Linked DNA regions of Gemmata palustris. Each later gene encodes a partner of the first gene's protein in a complex. Links are inferred from orthologs where the notes say so. Each region holds a gene or a part of one and is shown on either strand. Other genes may lie near its edges.

The links. The genes of interacting proteins can lie anywhere in the genome.
Region 2: the proteins of hisF (region 1) and hisH are in contact, whole or in part, in a crystal structure (PDB 6RU0), measured with the Thermotoga maritima proteins. The link is inferred for Gemmata palustris from one-to-one orthologs. Residues at the interface, in WP_004080486.1 of Thermotoga maritima: Met1, Leu2, Ala3, Arg5, Ser40, Glu41, Asp45, Glu46, Ala70, Glu71, Ile73, Asp74, Ile75, Pro76, Phe77, Asp98, Lys99, Ser122, Gln123, Glu161, Thr195, Leu196, Asn247, Arg249, Glu251; in WP_004080484.1 of Thermotoga maritima: Asn15, Arg18, Arg22, Arg117, Leu118, Pro119, His120, Met121, Gly122, Trp123, Asn124, Asn134, Gly135, Tyr136, Tyr138, Val140, Tyr158, Glu180, Lys181, Ser182, Ser183, Lys184, Ile185.

Annotation. Positions count from the first base shown.
Region 1 is NZ_JAGKQQ010000001.1:2,712,025-2,715,636, reverse strand. The notes cover bases 314-3,200. They hold hisF (imidazole glycerol phosphate synthase subunit HisF), read left to right. Parts: upstream 314-1,309; coding sequence 1,310-2,092; downstream 2,093-3,200. Other genes in these bases: J8F10_RS11065 (type IV pilus twitching motility protein PilT), read left to right, coding at 2,168-3,200; J8F10_RS11075 (hypothetical protein), read left to right, coding at 908-1,066; J8F10_RS11080 (metal-dependent transcriptional regulator), read left to right, coding at 314-697. In the rest of the region: more of J8F10_RS11080, read left to right, coding at 17-313; more of J8F10_RS11065, read left to right, coding at 3,201-3,367.
Region 2 is NZ_JAGKQQ010000001.1:651,623-655,054, reverse strand. What follows is about bases 298-3,004. They hold hisH (imidazole glycerol phosphate synthase subunit HisH), read right to left. Parts: upstream 2,108-3,004; coding sequence 1,487-2,107; downstream 298-1,486. Other genes in these bases: J8F10_RS02610 (prepilin peptidase), read right to left, coding at 2,124-3,004; J8F10_RS02620 (hypothetical protein), read left to right, coding at 298-1,384. Outside these bases: more of J8F10_RS02620, read left to right, coding at 1-297; more of J8F10_RS02610, read right to left, coding at 3,005-3,305. UniProt on the Escherichia coli protein: IGPS catalyzes the conversion of PRFAR and glutamine to IGP, AICAR and glutamate. The HisH subunit catalyzes the hydrolysis of glutamine to glutamate and ammonia as part of the synthesis of IGP and AICAR.

The sequences.
Region 1 (3,612 bases):
CGCACGGAGTTTCGGCATGCCCGATCAGCCGACGCAAGCCGTTCAGGACTATTTGAAGGCCATTCACCGGCTGGGCGGCGCGGACGAGGGCGTCGCGTCCGGCAAGATCGCGACCGCACTGGGCGTTAAGGCGCCCTCGGTCACGGGAATGCTCAAACGGCTCGCGGACGCGGGGTGGATCGAGTACACGTCGGGAACGGGCGCGAAGCTCTCGCCCGAGGGCCTTTCCGAAGCGCTCCGCGTGATCCGGCGTCACCGGCTGGTGGAACTCTTCCTCACGCAAGTCTTGAAGCTCGATTGGAGCGAGGTGGACGCAGAGGCCGAAGCGCTCGAGCACGCCATTTCCCCGCGCCTCGAACAGGCGCTCGCCGACTACCTGGGCGAACCGCACGAAGACCCGCATGGGCACCCGATCCCGTCGCGCACCGGCGAACTGAAGTCGCGAAATCTCAAGCGCCTGTCGGAGTTTCGCGCCGGGGATGTGGTCGTTGTGCGCGAAGCGCAGGACGACAACCCCGACCGGCTCCGGCACTGGCGCACGCAAGGGTTGACCCCTGGTGCGCGGGTCCGCGTGCTCGCGTATCAGGAACTCGACGACCTCTTTGAGGTCGAAGTGGACGGCACGCTGATTCGCCTCGGTAGTGAGGGGCTCATCGGCCTGCGCGGGGAACTCGCCGCTTCAAACAGCGCGCAATAAGCGCCCTGTCAACTTCGCATGTGCCGGTTTTACCGCATTCAGCGGGTACGATAAAACTGCCGAAAAAGCCGTCACTACAAGCAAATTAACCCGCACCATTTTCCACTCCGCGCGGTTGACCGCCCCAACACGTGATCTACGGTTCGGGTGTCCTCAGACATTCGCCCGCCTGTCCTCACCCAAACAAGTCGCCTACAGCCGAAGTGGAGAATGCTCGTGTTCCAGTTGCTCGCGTGCAACATTGCGTGCCTTACCATTGCGGGCCTGTACTACGCATACCGCGACGTGTACCTGCACCGCCGGAAGCGCGAAAAGCTCAACGACCGGGTCGCGTACATGCTGTGGGTTGCGGCGAACCGGATGGCGTGAAACACCAAGATTTCGCCTCTCCAAGCGGCTCGGTTCCAGAAGGACCGGGCTGCTCACGTTTCTGGGGGCTGGTTTCCCGGAGGTGGGCGCCCAATTGTCGCCCAAGGTGCGCCCGGTCAACAAACCGGCGCGCAAAACGCTGAACGCCGTTGAAGCCACGGGCGCTGATTGACCAGTTCCACCCCGGCCGGTACGATCAACTCTGTGAGCGCCGTTCATTTTCTTGACTTTACCGCGGACCCGATGTTCACAAAGCGGATCATTCCTTGCCTCGACGTGGATCGCGGGCGCGTGGTGAAGGGGACCAATTTTGTGGACCTGCGCGACGCGGGCGATCCGGTTGAGGTCGCCCGGCGGTACGACGAGCAAGGTGCGGACGAACTCGTGTTCCTCGACATCTCGGCGAGCCATGAGGGGCGCGCGATCATGCTGGACATGGTGCGCCGGGTCGCGGAACAGATCTTCATGCCGTTCACCGTCGGCGGCGGCATTCGGACCATCGAGGACGCGACACAGCTCATCCAGGCGGGCGCGGAGAAAGTCAGCCTGAACTCTGCCGCGGTGAAGACCCCCGAACTCATCGCCGAGGTGAGCCGCAAGTTCGGCACCTGTGCGACCGTCGTGAACATCGACCCCAAGCGCCGACCGCGCCCCGACGGGTCCGGCGAAACGTTCTTCGAGGTTCACATCAACGGCGGGCGCGTGCCGACCGGCCTGGACGCGGTCGCGTGGGCGCAGCGGGTGGTCGAACTCGGTGCCGGTGAGATCGTGCTCACCTCGATGGACGCGGACGGCACGAAGAACGGCTACGATCTCCCGATGCTCGAAGCGGTGAGCCGGGCCGTCAACGTGCCGGTGGTGGCCAGTGGCGGGGCCGGGCACCCGGAGCACCTGCGGCTCGCGTTCGAGGCCGGGGCGGACGCGGCGCTCGCGGCCAGCATCTTCCACTACAACGAGCACTCGATTCCCGACACCAAGGCGTATCTCGCGGCGCGGGGCGTACCGGTGCGGATCGCCCGCGCCTGATCGCGCGAAATGCCCGGCGGCGAGCGCCGTCCAATTCATGCCTCTCGAATTTGCTGAATCAAGGAGTTTCTTTCGATGCCTCCTGCGACACCAGCTTCACCTCCGCCCCCTCCGGCGCCCTACGTTCCCATCCCGATCAACTCGCCGGAACCGGGTTTGAAGGTCGCGGCCACGATTGCCGGCGAGCCGCAAATCAACCAGTTGTTCCGCACGGTGATGTTGCACAAGGGGTCCGACCTGCACCTGAAGGCCGGGCTCCCGGGGATGATGCGGCTCCGCGGCGTGATTCAGAAGATGAACACGCCGGTGCTCACGCAGGAGACGCTCGAAAAGCTCATCTACCCGATCCTGCGGGACAAGGACAAAAAGGTTCTCGACGACACCGGCGGCGCGGACTTCGCGCACGTAATCGGCAACGACGAGGCGCGCTACCGCGTGAACCTGCTGAAGCAGCGGGGCAAGTTCGCGATGGTCGCGCGGCTCGTGAACCAGAGCATCCCGACGTTCGAGAAACTCGGGCTGCCGGCCACGATCGAAAAGTTGTGTCACTACGAACAGGGCATGGTGCTGCTCGCGGGCGTGACCGGGTCGGGCAAATCGACCACGATCGCGTCGATGCTCGACTACATGAACGGGACGGAAGCGCTCCACATCCTCACGATCGAAGACCCGATCGAGTTCGTGTTCACGGACAAGATGTCGATCGTGAACCAGCGCGAGGTGTTCCTGGACGTGTGCGACTGGCACACCGCACTGAAGCACGCGGTCCGCGAAGACCCGGACGTGATCCTCGTGGGTGAAATGCGCGACTCGGAGACGTTCGAGGCGGCGGTCCACGCGGCCGAAACCGGCCACGTCGTGTTCGGGACGATCCACGCCTCGAACGCCTATAGCACGGTGGACCGCATCCTGGGGCTGTTCCCGCCGAGTCAGCACGGGGCGGTGCGCCAGTCGCTGGTGTTCAACCTGCGGGCGGTGGTGGCGCAGAAGCTCGTGCCGTCGTGCATCCCGGGCGTGCAGCGAGTGCCGACGAACGAGATCATGATCGTGAACCCGAGCATCCGCGACATCATCCTGAAGGCGCAGGACGCGAAACTCCTGGACGCGATCCGCGCGTTTTACAACGAAGGCATGATGGACTTCAACAAGAACCTCGAAGACCTGTGTTTGGGCGGGCGCATCGACAAGGCGACCGCGCTCGAGTTCTCGCCCAACCCGGAGCAGCTCCGCATGGCCCTCAAGGGTATCAAGGTCGCGGCGAGCGGCCTGGTCTGACCGGTCTTAGTTGGAAAATGCGGTGCGGAGCCTCGGTGCCCACCGCATTCGTTTGGTGGCGTCTGCCCACTTACCAGCCGTGCTGGAATTGGTACTCATCGCACGGCGCGCAGATCACTTCTCCTGCTCGGGTTCGGAACCCGAGCAGATTTCGCTTCAGGTAGAGATCTGCGGGTAGCTTCTTCCGGTACTTCCGCCCAGGAAGATCTGGGTTGAAGAAACATGTTTCACCGCGGGTGGCGCAC
Region 2 (3,432 bases), 2.1 Mb from region 1 along the record:
TACCCCGACCGCGGGCGGAAACACTGCGATCGCGCAACCGGAACCGGTCGCGGTCGGTGGAAAGTACGTTGTGCTCAAGGACGACAAGCTGATCGAGGGCTCGGTGACGGTTCGCGGGGACGTCGTGATCGTGCGCCACGGGGCGCTCGATCGGGCGTTCACGAAGAGCCAGGTCCAGTTCGTCGGCGAGACGAAGGACGAGGTGTACCAGTTCATGCTCGCGAAGGTGCCCGCGGCGGACGCCGCGGCCCGACTCAAAGTCGCGCGGTGGTGCATGTTCAGCGGGATGCGCGAACAGGCCCTCGCCGAAGCCCGCGCGGTGCAGAAGTTCCAGCCGAACAACTCGGACGCGGCCGCTCTCACGGCGTCGCTGGAACGATCGCTCCAGCGGGACCCGCCGGAAGGCGCGCCGAAGATGACCGCCCCGCAAACGCCGACGCTCCCGGCCGAACTCAACAGCCGGCCGACTTTGCCGGCCACCGAACCCGAAGCGGACGTGACGCCCGAAGCCGCGAACCTGTTCGCCACACGGGTGCAGCCGTTCCTCGCGAACCAGTGCGTCGAGTGCCACGCGAACCCCGCCCACAAGGGGAAGTTCAAACTGGCACGGGTCGCGCCGGGCGAATCGGCGCAACAACCCACGCGGGCCAACCTCCGCGCGGTCGCGGGCCAGTTGCGCAAGGACGACCCGGGCGCAAGCCCGCTGCTCGTGAAGACGCTCACCGCGCACGGCGGTCAGAAGCAGCCGTCGGTCGCGTCGCGTCAGGCGGTCGCGTACTTCACGCTCGAAGCGTGGACCGCGCTGGCCATCGGAACGCCGGTCGCAGCCCCGACCTTCACCCCGCCGCCGCCGGTCGTGCCGGCGCCGGGGACTTCGACCGCTCCGGCACTTCCCCTGCCGAGCGCGGATCCCGTGCTCCCGCCCGCGCCGCCGAGTTCGGACGCGCTCCCGCGGACGCCGCCCGTCGTCCCGACACAGCCGATCGTCCCGACCCCGGGAGTCGAGCCGATCCTTCCGCCGGTTCCCACTCCGGCACCGACGTTCCCGCCGCCCCCAGCTTTTCCGGCTCCCACCGTGCCGGCGCCAGTGCCGACCCCCAGCGCACCGCTGATTCCGCCGATCCCGGCGGCCGATCCGCTAGTTCCGGTCGTTCCGGCTCCCGTAGTTCCCGCTCCGAAGCCGGCGGTTCCGCCGATTCCGCCCGCGAGCGCGGGTGCCCCGGCTCCGCTCCCGCCTCTCCCGGGCGCGCCGACGCAGCCGGTTCAGCCGGTGGGTGGAACGCAGTTCGGCTCGACGCTCCCGCCGAAGCCGCCGGTGAGTGGACCGGTCGGGGGGGATGAGTTCGATCCGGCCGGTTTCAACCAGGGAATGCCGCGGAAGTAGGCACGAAGCCGTCGGAAGTCGTCAGGTCGAAAGTCATAACGTCGAAGACACCCATTCTGGAAGTCTTCGACGTTATGACTTTCGACCTGACGACTTTACAACTCACAATTGCGCGAAGTTGCGGAGCATCTGCAACCCGATGCGCTGGCTCTTTTCCGGGTGGAACTGCGTAGCGAAGATGTTGTCCTTCCACACTGCGGCACAGAACGGCGTGGGGTAGTCGGCTTCCGCGGAAACAATGCCGCTCACGACCGGCGTCGGTTGCGCGAAGTACGAGTGAACGAAGTATACCGCGGGGTCGGCCGGCAGCCCCGCAAACAGTGGGCACCCCTGCCGTGCAAAGCGGAGCGTGTTCCAGCCCATGTGCGGCACTTTCAGGCCCGGCGCTGAGGGGAAACGCACCACGTCGCCGGGGAACACTCCCAAGCCCGTGTGCGTGCCGTCTTCGTGGCTGCGTGCGAAGAGCATCTGCATCCCGAGGCAGATGCCCAGGAAGGGCCGGCCCGTATCGATGTGCCGGCGCACGACGTCGTCGATACCGGTTTCGCGCACCCGCGCGATCGCGTCGCGGAACGCCCCGACGCCCGGCAGCACGATCTTCGCGGCACGCGCCAGGTGCTTCGGGTCGCTCGTGATAGTGGCGGAATGCCCGACCTGCTCGAACGCCTTCTGGACGCTCCGCAGGTTCGCCATGCCGTAATCCACGATCACCGTTTCGCTCACGTCAGCACCTCAAGGGTTATTTTGCCGCCACGGGTTGTTGTACTTCGGCCGGTCGGCGCAGCAGGAGCGCTGCGGCGAGCAGGCCCACGCCCATTACAGCAGCCAGGAACGTCAATGTAAACGCATCGAAGAACGCGGACTGCAACCGCGGACCGAGCCACGGCCACGCGAACCACGTCACCACGACCCCGATCGCCAGCCCCGGACCGAACGGCAGTTCGCGCGGGTTCTCGTTACTGGCCATCGAAGGCAGAGGGGCGGGCGTTCCCGGTGTTGCGGGGGCGTCATCGGGGCGGAGGACCGCTTCCAGCACTTTCAACACGAGCGCAGCGACCGCACCTACGAACAGCGACAGCACCGGGATCTGCCAGCCGAGGAACGCCCCGGCCATCATGAGCAGGTCGGCGTCCCCGAGGCCCAGGGCTTCGCGCCCGAAGCCGGTCTCGAACAGCCACTTCGTCACCCGGATCACGAGCGACCCGACCAGCGCGCCGATGACGCTGGTGAGCAAACCGAGTTTCCAACTCCCCGGCGGGGCGAACGCGAACGTCGGCCCCCAGAACGGCCACGGTTGCACGCCGGTGGGGATCTTGCCAATGTAGTCGGGGTGGTTCCAGAGCGTGATTTCGGGCGGGATCGCGTTCACGACGGCCGCCGCTTGCGGCCACGGCCAGGGCATCAGCGCGCCGCCGATCACGCCCACGACCATCGCCGTGTACGTGATCGGGGTCGGGATGATCCGGTGCTCCGCATCGACCGCGGCAGCGGCGATCAGCCCGCTGAGCAGGACCGCGTGGTACAGGAACAGTGCCCAACACTGGAGCGGCGGAACGGACCCGTTAATGCCGAGGTAGTCGTACTTGATGCCCGGAATGCCGTGCCAGTTGAACACGATTTCGGCGAGGAACAGCGCGAGGAACGCCACGCCCGTGCCGACCTCGACCCACAGGTAGCGCGCCGAGTACGGCGTACCGCACTTGCGGCACTTCCCCCGGAGCCGGAGGTACCCGAGAATCGGGACGTTATCGAACGAGCGAATCTTCGTGTAACAGACGAAGCAGCGCGACGACGGCCAAATGAGGCTCTTCTCGTAGGGCAGGCGCGCGACGACGACGTTGAGGAACGAGCCGACGATCAGCCCGAGGGCGGAGATCGTGAGGCACCAGAAGACGATCGGGAAGTGGAACCACCATTCCATGACTTGTGAACAGCCCAGATGGGTTCGCGAGGTACCGTGACACTCGCCTTCGGTGGCGCCGCTCCGACACTATACCAAAGGCGCCGGACGTCGGCCAAGAATGATGCCGGCGCACGCGGCGACTCAT